3 regions of the Pseudoalteromonas sp. NJ631 genome follow, and region 3 is predicted to be linked to each of the others. Evidence: predicted binding sites of a transcription regulator. Region 3 holds the regulator's gene; each other region holds the start of a gene.
The links. Region 3 encodes MetJ, which represses methionine synthesis genes. Its sites were predicted from a motif close to TAGACGTCTAGACGTCTA; they were not measured.

Region 1 (4,740 bases), on a different contig from region 3:
TTTTCCAATTACCCCAATGCTTTTTCACCATAGCCATAGTTGCTTTAGGGTCCACATCGCCTACGATCACAAGTGATACATATTCAGGCTTGTAAAAACGCTCAAAGAAGGTTTTACCATAGGCCATTTGATCTGGCATTGCTTCGATGTCTTCAAAAAAGCCCATCGTTGTGTGCTTATAGGTATGTTTATCAAATGCTTCTTTTCTTACCGCAGAAAGCAGTTTTCGAACTGGGCTGGCATTATTTTTAAGGTATTCACCTTTCACAGTTAGTGCTTCGGTGCGGAACTGTTCTTCACTGTATGTCAGGTTTTGAAAGATATCCGCTTCGATTTCTAATACTTTATCTAAATGCTGCTTTGAGAAATTTAAGTGGTAGTTCGTGTAGTCATTGGTAGTGTACGCACGATTATCAACACCTGAGTTTTTCAAAATGTCCGAATAAACGTCTTGTGGATACTTTTCTGAGCCTTTGAACATCATATGCTCAAAGAAGTGAGCAAAGCCGGTTTTACCCGCTTCTACTTCATTACGCGAACCAACAGAAACCGGAATTTGAAGCGATACTACATCAGGATAGTTAGTTTTAACTACCATGACGCGAAGGCCATTTTCTAGCTCTTCCAAAACATAATCTTGGGCGAATACTTTATTGGATTGGGCAGCTTGAGTACTTACAGCTGACTGTTGAGCTTGATCTGAATTCGTCGCTGCGCAGCCACTAAGCGCTAAGCTTACGGCAAAGCTGGTTGCTAGTAATTTGAATTTCATGAATTTGGTCCTAATCATATTTTTTATTCTAAGTAAGTCGTGTTCACTTACGTTAGCAAACCTCCTGATTATGCCCCAAAGTCATACTAATTCGCTAATTTCCAAGGTGATTTACCACCCTAATGTGTAAACAAATATGAAATTTTGATTTGAGCACTTGAGATTAATTCATAATTATTGAAATTCTTTCATTAAAAAAATCTATCTAGACGTCTAAATGGCTGCTATATTAGTAAAGAGATACAGAAATGCTTTTGTGGAATGAGGATTATGGCTTTAACGCTTCAAGAGAAAATCATTGACCCTAACCAAGGGGTATATTTAATTGGTACCACACCACCTAAGATTGGCACCGACCCAGAACAGCTAAAATCAATTGCCGCTAAACTTTTAGGCCGTTTACATGAGATTGAATACGACGGCGTGATCATCTATGACATTCAAGATGAAAGCAGCCGTACTCAAGTACCACGCCCATTTCCTTTTAAGCACACCGTTGATCCGTGTGAATATAGCCAGTTGATCCGCGAATTGTCACACCTTGATGTAATTACGTATAAAAGTGTGGCACAGCGCGATAGTGAAGCTTTTGGCAATTGGTTAAGCAGCACTAAACAGCAATATGGGTTGAACAATCTAGTATTAGTGGGCAGCCCGTCTTCACAAGGCGATATTAAGTTGCCGCTTTCTGAAGCCTATAAGGTATTGAAGCATCACCAAGATGACTTTTTCTTGGGTGGTGTAACCATCGCAGAGCGCCATGCCAGTAAGCGTAATGAACACGAAAGGCTGATAGATAAAACAGAGCAAGGCTGCCAATTCTTTGTTTCCCAAGCAGTGTATGACGCTCAAGCAACCATAGATCTGATCACGAGTTATGCTCGCACCTGTAAACAGCAAGGGCAAACACCAAAACGCATTATTCTTACCTTTACTCCATGTGGTGGAGAAAAGACCTTGCAGTTTATGGAATGGCTGGGGATCTCAGTACCAGAAGCAACCAAATGGCGCATGTTAGATGCAGAAAACACACTAAGTGAGTCAATTCGTATTTGTAGAGAGAATCTAGATCAAATCTTAAAAAGCTGCTCACATCTAGATATTTCTCTTGGCTTAAATATTGAGAGCTTAACAAACCGCAAAGAAGAAATAGATGCATCGATAAACCTTTACAGGCTATTGAAGGCGACCATGGAATTATGCCTTGCGGAAAAGCAAATTGCTTAATGCAGTCTAGTAAACTGAAAAAGCCAGCTTCATCAAGCTGGCTTTTCTGTTAACCTTGCTGGATTATTCAAAGCCCAGATTAACTTAGACTCAAGAAAGCGATTAACCCCACCCCAAGTAACAAGCGGTAAATGACAAATGGCATCATGCCCATGCGCTCTATGATTTTCAGAAAAAAGAAGATGCAGGCATAAGCCGAGATAAACGACAGTGCCGCACCACTTAATAGTGCATCCCAATCAACCACTTCATCGCCCGTTGCGAGCTCTAAACTGTAATACAGCCCCATCATAGAAATGACCGGAATAGACATTAAAAACGAAAAGCGCGCCGCACTTTTCTTATCAAGCCCGAGTAATAAACCTGCGGTGATGGTAATACCTGAACGCGATGTGCCGGGAATAACAGCGGTAATTTGCGCAAGCCCCAGTATCAATGCGCTTTTCCAGTTTAAGGCAAATTCGTCTTTGATTTGTTTCGCTTTCACGTCGGCATACCAAAGCAGTAAACCAAATACTATCGTCGATGTTGCAATCACCCAAGCGCTACGTAAATAAACTTCTACGATATCTTTAAGTAGTGGAGCTAAGATCACGAATGGTATGGTGGCAACCACAATACACCAAGTCAGCCGGCTTTCTTTTGAGTGCGTACCTGAGAATGACTTGAACCATCCTGCCAGTAGGCCGACAATGTCTTGTCGAAAATAAATAACGACAGCCAGTAAAGTACCGACATGAACAGCAACATCAAAGGCAAGACCCTGATCTTGCCAACCTAGTACTTGAGAAGGTAGCAGTAAGTGGGCAGAACTCGAAATAGGTAAAAATTCAGTGAGACCTTGAATAATTGCAAGGACGACAATCTCAATAAAGCTCATTGCTTGGGAAACTCCACTTTCCATAATTTTTGAGTTGGGTTGTGATACTCCTGCCATAACTGAGCAATGGTTTTACCCTCAACAGGATGGATAAAATCAGGAGCTAGTTCAGCTAATGGCTGAAGCACGAAGGCATTTTTGGTTATTTCATCCCGAGGCAACTGAGCGGGTGATGAACAAATAAGGTGGTCATAAAAGAGAATATCAAGATCTAATGTACGTGGACTAAACTTCTTTTCACTACAGCGACGGCCATGATCGTATTCTATCGATTTGAGCAGTTTATACACTGCGTCTAAAGACAGCTGTGTTTGTGCTGCAAAGACCGAGTTATAGAAGTTATTTCCTGCAAACCCGACGGCTTCACTCTCAAAAACACTCGAATGTTGAAAATCCGGAAAGTGTTCTATCAATACCCTCAAGCCACTCAGCAAATTTTTTTCTTTTTCTATGTTTGAGCCGAGACTGATAAAAATTTGTGCCATGATAATTCTACTTCTTACGCACAATTTCTACACCAACCGTTTGTGCTTGTGGCACGGCAGCAGGTTTACTCACTTTTATAAGCACTTGTTGTACATTAAATTCATTGAGGATCATTGCAGCAAGCTGTTCAACTAGCGTTTCTAATAGCTCAACTGGTTTTGCTTGGGTATGCGCAATAATACGCTCACTCACTTTGGCATAATCAACCGCCAAATTAATATCGTCATGGCGAGCGGCAGCGCTAATATCGGTCAACATCTCAACATCAAAGTAAAGGCTTTGTTTACTTTCTTTTTCAAAGTCGTACACTCCTATTATGGCTTCGACGTGTAGCTGTGAGATATAGACTTTATCCATGTAAACTCCAAACATGTTTATCGCTGTAATTCACCCGCATTTTCTAATCGCAATTCGCGATCTGTGCAGGACTTAAGACCGCCGATCATAGCCCAAAACAACGCAATAAAAAATAAGGAAGACAGTGTTAATCAGTTTAATGTGCGTATGTGCTTATTTATTGGGATCGATTTCCTCAGCGATTCTGGTGTGTCGGTTATTCAACCTGCCAGATCCACGCTTTAATGGTTCTAATAATCCAGGCGCAACCAATGTATTAAGATTGGGAGGAAAGATCCCAGCTGCGCTGGTGCTCGTCTTCGATATTTTAAAGGGAACCATCCCGGTGTGGGGAGCCTACTTTCTGAAAATAGAACCTGTATGGTTAGGTGCAATAGCCGTAAGCGCATGCCTTGGTCACATTTATCCTATTTTCTTCCACTTTAATGGTGGTAAAGCGGTAGCAACAGCATTTGGTGCACTATTACCTATCGGCTTGTCATTGGGTGGGCTATTGATTAGTACGTGGCTCGTGGTGCTAGCGATAACGCGCTACTCTTCACTCGCAGCGATTGTTGCAGTCGCTGCTGCTCCACTTTACACATGGTGGATAAAACCGCTTTATACGGTGCCGGTTAGCTTTTTAACTGTGGTGATTATTATTCGTCATAGGGCAAATATTAAAAGGCTCTTGAGTGGTAAAGAGCCCAAGGTGGGGAAAAAGTCTAAAGACTAGACTTTTTCTAGACTATCCAGCGGCCAACGCGGTTTAGTCTTCATATCAAGTGGCGCATGCTGACCTGCTTTTAGGCGCTGCATTCCTGCATAAGCTATCATCGCCCCATTGTCTGTACAAAACTCAGTGCGCGGGTAATAAACCCGCCCTTTCATGCCAAGCATCATGCGCTCAAGCTTTTGCCTAAGTTCAGTATTGGCGCTGACGCCACCTGCAATCACAAGGCTTTTAATGCCGGTTTCTTTCAGTGCTCGCTTACACTTGATCGCTAGCGTTTCTACGACTGCTGTTTGAAAAGCATGA
Region 2 (4,740 bases), on a different contig from region 3:
CGGTTTTTTGGTTAAGCTCTGTGCATAACTCGCCCAATTAACAGTCATTGGTGCCGCACGCGAGACATCTCCCCAGATCACTGGGGGCTTAACACAGCGCGAACCATAACTTTGCACCCAACCAAACTGAGTAAAGGCAAAACCTTCGAGTAATTCACCAAAGTACTCAACCATATCATTGCGCTCTGCTTCGCCATGAACCAGCACATCTAAGTTAAGCGCTTCTTGTTCTTCAACGGCATAACGGATCTCTGCTTCCATCTGGCTTTGATAAGCATCAGCACTCAACGTACCCGCTTTATAATCACGTCGCGCCTTACGAATAGCTTGGGTTTGTGGGAAGGAGCCTATCGTTGTGGTTGGCAATAAGGGTAAATTTAGCGACTGTGCTTGTTTTTTAATTCTGGTTGCGAATTCACTATTGCGTTGGCCATCTTTTGCTGTAAGCGCTGAAACACGCTGCTGCACCTCATTATTATTCACGCGAGTAGAAGTCAAACGCGCTTTTACAGGTTTAGAATATTCGACCAACTGGGTAATATCACGCTGCTCCAATGCATTTTTCAATAATGCCAGCTCTTGTCCTTTTTGTTTGGCAAATGCGAGCCAAGACTTTAACTCACTATCAAGTTTTTGCTCTTGATCTAAGTCGACTGGCGTATGTAATAATGAGCATGAAGGAGCAAGCCAGAGATTATCACCTCGACGTTCATGAACCAGAGCAAGTTGCTGATATACACCTTCAAGATCCGAGCGCCAAATGTTACGACCGTTCACAACCCCTAGAGACAGCACGCTATCTTGCCCAACTACTTCCTCTAACGCAGCCAAGTCGTAGTTTGCCGTTACGCAGTCAAAATGTACGCCTTCTACGGGATAAGACTGGATATCTTCAACATGCGCTTGTACGGAGTCAAAATAACTGGCCAACAACACTTTTACTCCTTGCCCGCTCAACGCATCAAAACTCCGGCGCAGCGCGTCACGATAAGCATCGTCGATTTCCAGTGCTAAAATAGGTTCATCAATTTGTACCCACTCAACACCTTGCTCAGCAAGCTTGTTAAGTACCTGCTGATATACAATCAATAACTTATCTAATAAAGCCAATTTATCAAACTCTTGACCAACGCATTTAGCTAAGTAGAGGTAGGTTACCGGGCCGACCAATACGGGTTTTGCTTGGTAGCCAAGTAATTGTGCTTCTTCTACTTGAGTAAACAACTCCGTCCAAGTCAGGGAAAATTCCTGCGTTTGAGTTAACTCAGGGACGATGTAATGATAATTGGTGTTGAACCATTTCGTCATTTCACTTGCAGCACACGCACAGCCGCTAGGTGCTCGTCCCCTGCCAATCCGAAACAAAGTATCAAGATTTACCGACTCATCATTTTTGTGACGACTGGGAATCGCGCCGACAAGTAATGAAGTATTCAACACGTGATCATACCAAGCAAAATCGCCTACAGGTAGAAGGTCAACACCAGCCTCAGCTTGCAATGCCCAATTTTCTGCACGAATGCGCTTTCCTTCCGCGATTAAGTCGTCCTGCGTTAAGTCGCCCGACCAATAGCGCTCTACTGCAAATTTAAGTTCACGTTTTTTGCCTACGCGTGGAAAACCCAAGTTATGTGTTAATGCCATGATTTTAATTCCACCTAGATGTATAGATGTCTAAAAATATAATTCTCATAATCAAAAACAACAATTGATGCTTTCTCAGATTTCATATGAATAAAATTAAATTGTAATTTTTTAAAAAATTTTTACATAAGTAGTGACAACGCTGTCATTTTTAGTGCTATAGTGGATTTGTGAATTTTTGAACAATTCACTGTAGGTATTTAGACGTCTAGACATTGATAATAACTAAATAGAATCGTAATATTGAGTAATGCTGAGATTTGCTCACTTAAAATATGAGAATTGTTGATAATGATTGATATAAAGCACCTAAAGACTATCTCCACCTTGAAAGAAACTGGTTCTCTCGTGAATACAGCACGAGAGCTATTCCTGACTCAATCTGCTTTATCACATCAGATCAAAGATCTTGAGAGCAAACTCGACTGCCAGCTTTTTGAGCGCAAAACGCAACCAGTACGTTTTACCCCTCAAGGGATGTTATTATTGGAACTTGCCAACGATGTTTTACCTAAAGTTGAAGCAACCAAATGTCGGTTGAAGGAAAGCCTTAATCAACCTATCTCGCAACTCAGGTTAAGCGTGGAATGTCATGCTTGTTTTCACTGGTTGCTGCCAACAATTAAAGAATTCAATACCTTTTGGCCTGACATTAAAGTCGATTACGAACGTGGTTTTAGCTACGACGCTATTCCTGACCTTATTGAAGATGAGCTGGACTTAGTGCTTACCTCAGACATTCGAGAACCAGAACAACTGGAATACGCGCACCTTTTCGACTTTAAATTAAAGTTAATCGTTGCACCAGATCACGAATTGGCCAAGAAGGCCTATGTCACAGCACTCGACCTAAAAGATGAAACCATCATTTCTTACCCTATTCCTCGCGAGCGTCAGGACATATTTAAGCACTTTATTCAAAATGCACGCTTTGACGGTACGCTAAAAACCGTCGATCAAGGTTTATTAATCTTCCAACTGGTTAGTGCAGGTATGGGGGTTGCAGCTTTACCGGACTGGTTAGTGACACCTTATGAGAGCCAAGGGCTAATTAAATCGATTCCTCTAGGCGCACTTGGGCTAAATCGTCCTATGTATTTAGCAATGAAGAAAAGCATGAAAGATAACCCTGTTTATCGTCATTTCCTCAATACTTGCCGTAAAACCACTGCAAGATAGATGACAGGGCTCTTTTTGAGCCCTAACTGTTATACATTTCTACTACTCCCATCTCATGCTAGCATTGCGTCAGGCTTATCTAAATCTAAGGCATGTTTAAATGTTTGAAGTCAAAAAGGTTATCGGTCAACTTATGATGCCGTTACCATTATCTTTAGTGGTGCTTATGGGGCTTATGCTTTTTATCGCCAAAACGCGTAAAGGACCTTACATCGCAAGCTGGCTCGTCTTACTGACCGCATGGGCGTTATCGACTCCTTATGTCGCACAACATATTATTGAATGGGATACAGGCACTCTCCCCGCATTCAATCCAAGCAAGCACAACAACATAGATAAAATCGTGGTACTTGGCTGTGATTTATATCCAGATAAATCTCTCCCCAGCAACGCCCAACTTGGCAGCTGCGGCCTAGCCAGATTAGTTGAAGGCGTAAGACTTGCTAATATTTACCCAAAGGCTCGGCTGTATGTTTCTGGTTACGGCTATGGCCATGCAACAAGCGCGGGACTCATGGCAAGAACCGCACAGAGCCTAGGTATTTCAGCTACACGTATTAAGCAAAATCCCAATGCCAAAGACACCGCGGACGAAGCAAAAATGCTAGCGCCTTTACTAGTCGATTATGACGTCGCATTGGTCACATCAGCATCGCACATACAACGCGCAAAAAACCTATTTGAAGCACAAGGCATAGAAGTGATCGCTGCACCGACGGAGTTTTATAACTTCAAGCAATACCCACTGAGCAGACAATTTATTCCGAACCATAAGGCCTTAGAAGTAGTCACTCGGATTTGGCATGAACAGCTTGGTAGTATGTGGATCACGATCCGTCGTGTTATTGACCCTGAGGCACTTTAAGCGCTGAAAAAGACACCAAAATCAGGCTAAAGTTCGACAAATTAGCGCTGAAAAACGTAAAAAATTGAAAATTTGCGCAAATATGGGTATAAATAGAGTTTAATCTTAACCCGCGTATCCGCGTACAACACGACTAGGATCTACGATGAGTAAACTAGATAAAACTGAAGTACTAAGCGCTTTCGAAGCTGCGTACGAAGCTGCACATGGCAAAAAGCCTGAGATCACTGCAAAGCCAGGTTGGTATAGCATCGATGGTGGCAAAAACATGCGTCTTGCTGAGGTAGCCGAATTAACAGAAGAGCTAACTTCAGGGTCAGCTGTAGCAAGTGAGAAAACGCAGGCGCCTGCCAAAAAAGCGAAAACGACTAAGAAAGCGCCGAAGGCAGCAGCTGTAAAATCAGCAAGCTTTACTATCGTTACAGAAAACGAAGATGGCTTCAAAGCGGAAGAACAGTGGATTGCTGAACTAGCAGCAAAAGATCACGACTGCCGCTTACCTCGTGGTGTTGTTTAATCACAGTTTCATGAGTGAAGAAACCTCGCAGCTGCGAGGTTTTTTTTGGTCTTCAGCAATCAATTTCGACTAAAGCTGAGCGAAGAACTCCGATTTTTCAGGCATAAGTTGAGCAAAGCGATGCTCCAAAATAGGATAATCAAGCAAGTGAGCGACACCCAGCTTAATAAAAAAGTAAACGAAGCAATCGGTAACTCCGGCCACTTTCCTGCCATACCATAACCCGCAATAGTGTGTTGGGCATAAAAGCAAATACATAAGAGCAATCCTAAGCTCAACGCTAATGATACCACGACACCTCGGTATTCATCTTTGCGACGCAATTTAAACTGCCGCTTGATATACATGTAAGTACCACTGAGGACCAAAAATGAAAGTACAATCCCAAATATAAACCACAATATTTTCCCCCATACCCCCGCAAAGTTGCCAAAATGTAGGGGATCGGCGGTATCGGATAAGCGCCAATACAGCCCTTGGCTTGATGCCGTTTGGCTATAAACAACTTCCCCCGTGTAAGGGTTGACATAGATCT
Region 3 (4,740 bases):
GTTGCGCTATAGTCACTGCCATTTCGACCTAAAGTCACCGTTTCACCTTGTGCATTTGCGGCAATAAAACCAGTAACGATATAGATAGCGTGGTCATCAATTGCGCGATAGCACGCTTCTTTATTATGGGCGTGTAGTAACACCCCATCCTGTTGTACAAATAACGTACGAGCGTCGATAGCTTTGGCTTCAATACCTTGAGAGTTTAGGTAGTTTGCTAATATACGAGCCGACCATAGCTCTCCATGTGCAAGTAAACTCGCGTAGTGAAGTTGATGCTCTTCTCGCCCTAAAGCGATTGCCTGCAGCTCATTGACGAGCTGTTTGAGTAACACACTGTGTTGTTCACCTACAAACAGAGCATCAATTAATTCTCGTTGATGATTTTCAACTTGTAATAAAACATCGTTGAATGCACGAACATCTTGCTGCTCAAAGCTTTGCCATAACTTCACTAGAGTATTCGTTGTTTTTCCTGCAGCAGAAACCACAACACTGTCACCTAGTTGACATTGCTCTAACACTATCTTGGCAACCGCCTGATAACGCTCTGGCGAGCTTAAACTCGAACCACCAAACTTATGTACTACTTTTGCCATTTACTCACCACAACGCTACTGTATGTGCAGGCGTTAACTTGAATGACTTAGCATCATCACTCGCCTGACTTTCATCAATACATGCAAATCCCGATTCCAGATCTGCAATGAGATCCTGTGCATCTTCAATGCCCACAGAAATACGAATTAACGTGTCGCCCACTCCCGCTTCTAAACGTGCTTGCGGATCCATACCTGCGTGTGTCATCGTCGCTGGATGGCAAATAAGACTCTCAACCCCACCTAAAGATTCTGCCAATGAAAAATGCGTTAGAGACGTTAAAAACTTCGCTGAAGTTTGCAGATCGCCTTTGATATCAAAGCTCACCATACCACCAAAACCGAGTTGTTGTTTTTTCGCAAGTTCGTGTTGAGGATGCGACTCAAGGCCTGGGTAATAAACTTGGCTAACATACGGGGACTTTTCTAAATACTCCGCAATCAGCTGGGCATTTTCTTGATGCTGGCGTAAACGCACGTTTAAGGTGCGCAGTCCACGTAAAGTAAGATAACTATCAAAAGGCGCGCCGGTAATACCGATATTATTCGCCCACCAAGCTAACTCATCACCCAACTCCTGCGTACGCGCGATCACCGCGCCCCCCACGACATCAGAATGGCCATTGATATATTTAGTAGTTGAATGCACGACTACGTCTACGCCAAAGGCAATGGGGTTTTGTAGTGCAGGAGACAAGAAGGTATTGTCGGCGGCGACCAAAGCCCCCACAGCGCGTGCTGCATTTACGACAGCTTCTATATCCGTTAGCCTTAATATTGGGTTACTTGGTGTTTCAATCCAAACTAATTTAGGTTTGATCTGCTGCAGCTGTGCAAGACTTTCAGGTTGCGTGAGATCCAACACGGCTAATTTGAGCAGTCCACGCTTAGCAAGCGATGTAAACAAGCGATAGCTACCACCGTAACAGTCATGTGGAATAACCAGCGTATCGTCATGGTTAAGTAGCTGAGTTACTAGGTGAACAGCAGCCATGCCAGTGGCGGTAATAATGCCACGAGCACCACCTTCAAGTTCAGTCAGTGCCTGTGCAAGCACATCACGATTAAAGTTACCACTGCGGCCATAATCGTAGTCGCGTTTGGTATCAAAATCGGCAAAAGAATAGGTGGTAGAAAGGTAAAGCGGTGGCACTACTGCCCCATGTGCTTTATCAGCTTCTATACCGTGACGCACTGCAATCGTCGATTTGTTAACTTGACTCATAAGGTCACCTAGATAGTTGGATGTTTAGACGTCTAAAAGGTTAGAGCAACAGAAACTAGAAGTCAAAACATTTATACTGCTAAATGGCTAAATAACTAGTATTTGACTATCTTTTTTAAACCGATAAAATTTCGCCACTCTAGGCGTTGCTAATACGACTGAGTTATTGAAAACTATGGCAGAGATTCTTCTATCTCGCTATAGCGGATTAGTTTATTCATCTATTTGAGTTTGGGATTTATCTTTAATTCGTAAGGTTATCCCTATATTCATGCGGTTGGTGAATAATGTAGACCAGAACCCAGTCATATTGGCATTGATGTAACTGAGGCAAGTACACAATTATGGCAAAATGGAACGGTGAGTATATTCACCCATATGCAGAACACGGTAAGAAAGCAGAGCAAGTAAAAAAGATCACGGTGAGCATACCTCTGAATGTACTCAAAGTGCTAACTGATGAGCGTACACGTCGCCAAGTGAATAATTTACGTCATGCCACGAACAGTGAGCTTTTATGTGAGGCGTTTCTACATGCCTTCACAGGTCAGCCACTGCCGAGCGATGAAGACTTGAGAAAAGATAATCCAGAGCGTATTCCGTTAGAAGTAAGACAAATAATGGAAGAGCGCGGTTTGGAGATCCCTGAAATAAACGAAGAGTGATAACTACTCTTTCTCTGTGGACATACAGACACAAAAAAAGCCTCAATCGAGGCTTTTTTTGTGTCTGTATGTCCACAGAGAAAGCCTCAATCGAGGCTTTTTTATTTGGATAATACCAATGGTATTATCCCATATATCCAGCTGGCATATCGATTTGTGCTACACCTGATTCAATTGCAGCTACCGCTACTGCTTTTGCGATACGAGGTAACAAACGCGGATCCATTGGTTTTGGAATAATATACTCAGGACCAAATTCAAGATTATCCACATCAGCCGCTTTTAACACTTCAGCTGGCACAGGTTCTTTCGCAATCGTTCTAATTGCTTCAACTGCTGCAATCTTCATCTCGTCATTGATAGCAGTTGCACGTACATCAAGCGCACCACGGAAGATAAACGGGAAACACAACACGTTATTTACTTGGTTTGGATAATCCGAGCGACCAGTCGCCATGATCAAATCATTACGTGCACCGTGTGCAACTTCAGGACTGATCTCTGGGTCTGGGTTAGAACAAGCGAATACCACTGGCTTGTCAGCCATTAACTTTAGATCTTCAGCAGAAAGTAAGTCTGGGCCAGAAACACCAACAAATACGTCCGCATCCGCAATCACGTCTTGTAACGTACGCTTATCCGTGTTGTTTGCAAACAACTCTTTATATTCATTTAGGTCATCACGACGAGTATGGATCACGCCTTTTCTGTCCAGCATATAGATGTGTTCTCGTTGAGCACCACACTTGATCAGTAATTCCATACAAGCGATAGCGGCTGCACCCGCGCCAAGACACACAATAATCGCATCATGAATATCTTTACCTTGGATTTCCAACGCATTCAGCATACCCGCAGCGGTTACAATTGCGGTGCCGTGCTGATCATCATGGAATACAGGAACGTCACAACGTTCGATTAGCGCGCGCTCAATTTCAAAGCACTCTGGCGCTTTAATATCTTCAAGGTTAATACCGCCAAATGTGTCTGCGATATTTGCCACCGTATTGATGAAGTCTTCGGTGGTGTTGTGCTTAACTTCGATATCGATTGAATCAAGACCCGCAAAACGCTTAAATAATAGCGCCTTACCTTCCATAACAGGCTTTGACGCCAAAGGACCTAAATTACCCAAGCCAAGAATTGCCGTACCATTACTGATCACCGCAACCATATTTCCTTTACCCGTGTAACGGTATGCATTCGCCGGATCAGCCGCGATTTCACGTACTGGCTCTGCAACACCTGGGCTATATGCAAGTGCTAAGTCTTTTACGGTCTCGGCAGGTTTAGTGAGTTCAACACTGATTTTACCTGGAACGGGCTTCTCGTGATAATCTAGAGCTTGTTGACGAAAATCTGTCATGGCGCGATATTTTCCTACGAAGTTAATGTGAGAGTGTGGTAAACGTTCGCATTCTGAATGTTGGCAACCTATCATGCTGGTTACAGCAACACACAGTGCGATTAACTATATGAGCGACGACATTTAACCACTCAACAAGCGTTTGTGCTTTGCTGTCGCGGTATGTCAATAGGACATATAGTTAATCGACCGTATTCACACAATACCGAGTTTTGCTCATTATTCAAGTAAAATCAGGTCTATCCACTAGCACGGTATTTTCTATACTTTTCCGAGAAGATAAGCTCAATTTTAAGAAATATTTCACAAATAATGTGACTAAAACTTAAAAAACAAGACGCTAAAACCAGCACAAAATGTAGAAAATTAGCACAGATGTACACTAACTATAAAAACAATAAGAAAATTGAAACTTAACTAATTTTAACGTCAAGATACCCGCATTTAGTCGCAAAATAATGACTTTAGTTTATATAAAGTGCTCATAGCTGATACTATTTACTATATGAGCTTTGATTATTTTCACAACTTAAGCTCGTAAATGTTCAGTATTTATCTACTAAATAGAGTTTTTACTCTACCCAAGAGATCAGTAAAGTTTTGCTGCCAAACTGGCAAGTTTTCTATTTTAGAAGAATAAAAGACACAATGAAGGCGTGATGACTGACGGTTTGTCTGTTGATGCAGAATAGCATGTATCAATCGGGAAGGTATTTTCAAACAGGCACAAAAAAAGCACCCTAAGGTGCTTTTTTCGACTAGACCAACAAGATTACTTCTTGCTGCTAAGTGCACCGAAACGCTTGTTAAAGCGATCTACACGGCCACCTGTGTCAAGGATCTTCTGCTTACCAGTGTAGAACGGGTGACATGCAGAACATACGT

Region 1: a site for MetJ is predicted at 979-996, ahead of A587_RS0103985 (methylenetetrahydrofolate reductase). Genes of this name have one in related genera too.
Region 2: a site for MetJ is predicted at 1,846-1,863, ahead of metE (5-methyltetrahydropteroyltriglutamate--homocysteine S-methyltransferase). Genes of this name have one in related genera too.

Annotation. Positions count from the first base shown of each region.
Region 1 is NZ_AKXJ01000001.1:853,365-858,104, forward strand. Features, by position in the region: gene A587_RS0103980 (M16 family metallopeptidase) at 1-772, opposite strand, end outside; gene A587_RS0103985 (methylenetetrahydrofolate reductase) at 1,043-1,999, shown strand; gene A587_RS0103990 (undecaprenyl-diphosphate phosphatase) at 2,079-2,879, opposite strand; gene folK (2-amino-4-hydroxy-6-hydroxymethyldihydropteridine diphosphokinase) at 2,876-3,364, opposite strand; gene folB (dihydroneopterin aldolase) at 3,372-3,722, opposite strand; gene plsY (glycerol-3-phosphate 1-O-acyltransferase PlsY) at 3,847-4,437, shown strand; gene tsaD (tRNA (adenosine(37)-N6)-threonylcarbamoyltransferase complex transferase subunit TsaD) at 4,434-4,740, opposite strand, start outside.
Region 2 is NZ_AKXJ01000001.1:393,929-398,668, forward strand. Features, by position in the region: gene metE (5-methyltetrahydropteroyltriglutamate--homocysteine S-methyltransferase) at 1-1,644, opposite strand, end outside; gene A587_RS0101920 (LysR substrate-binding domain-containing protein) at 1,936-2,823, shown strand; gene A587_RS0101925 (YdcF family protein) at 2,924-3,688, shown strand; gene A587_RS0101930 (hypothetical protein) at 3,834-4,205, shown strand; gene A587_RS0101935 (PepSY-associated TM helix domain-containing protein) at 4,265-4,740, opposite strand, start outside.
Region 3 is NZ_AKXJ01000003.1:421,670-426,409, forward strand. Features, by position in the region: gene metL (bifunctional aspartate kinase/homoserine dehydrogenase II) at 1-599, opposite strand, end outside; gene metB (cystathionine gamma-synthase) at 604-1,824, opposite strand; gene metJ (met regulon transcriptional regulator MetJ) at 2,169-2,489, shown strand; gene A587_RS0108695 (malic enzyme-like NAD(P)-binding protein) at 2,614-3,855, opposite strand; gene rpmE (50S ribosomal protein L31) at 4,628-4,740, opposite strand, start outside.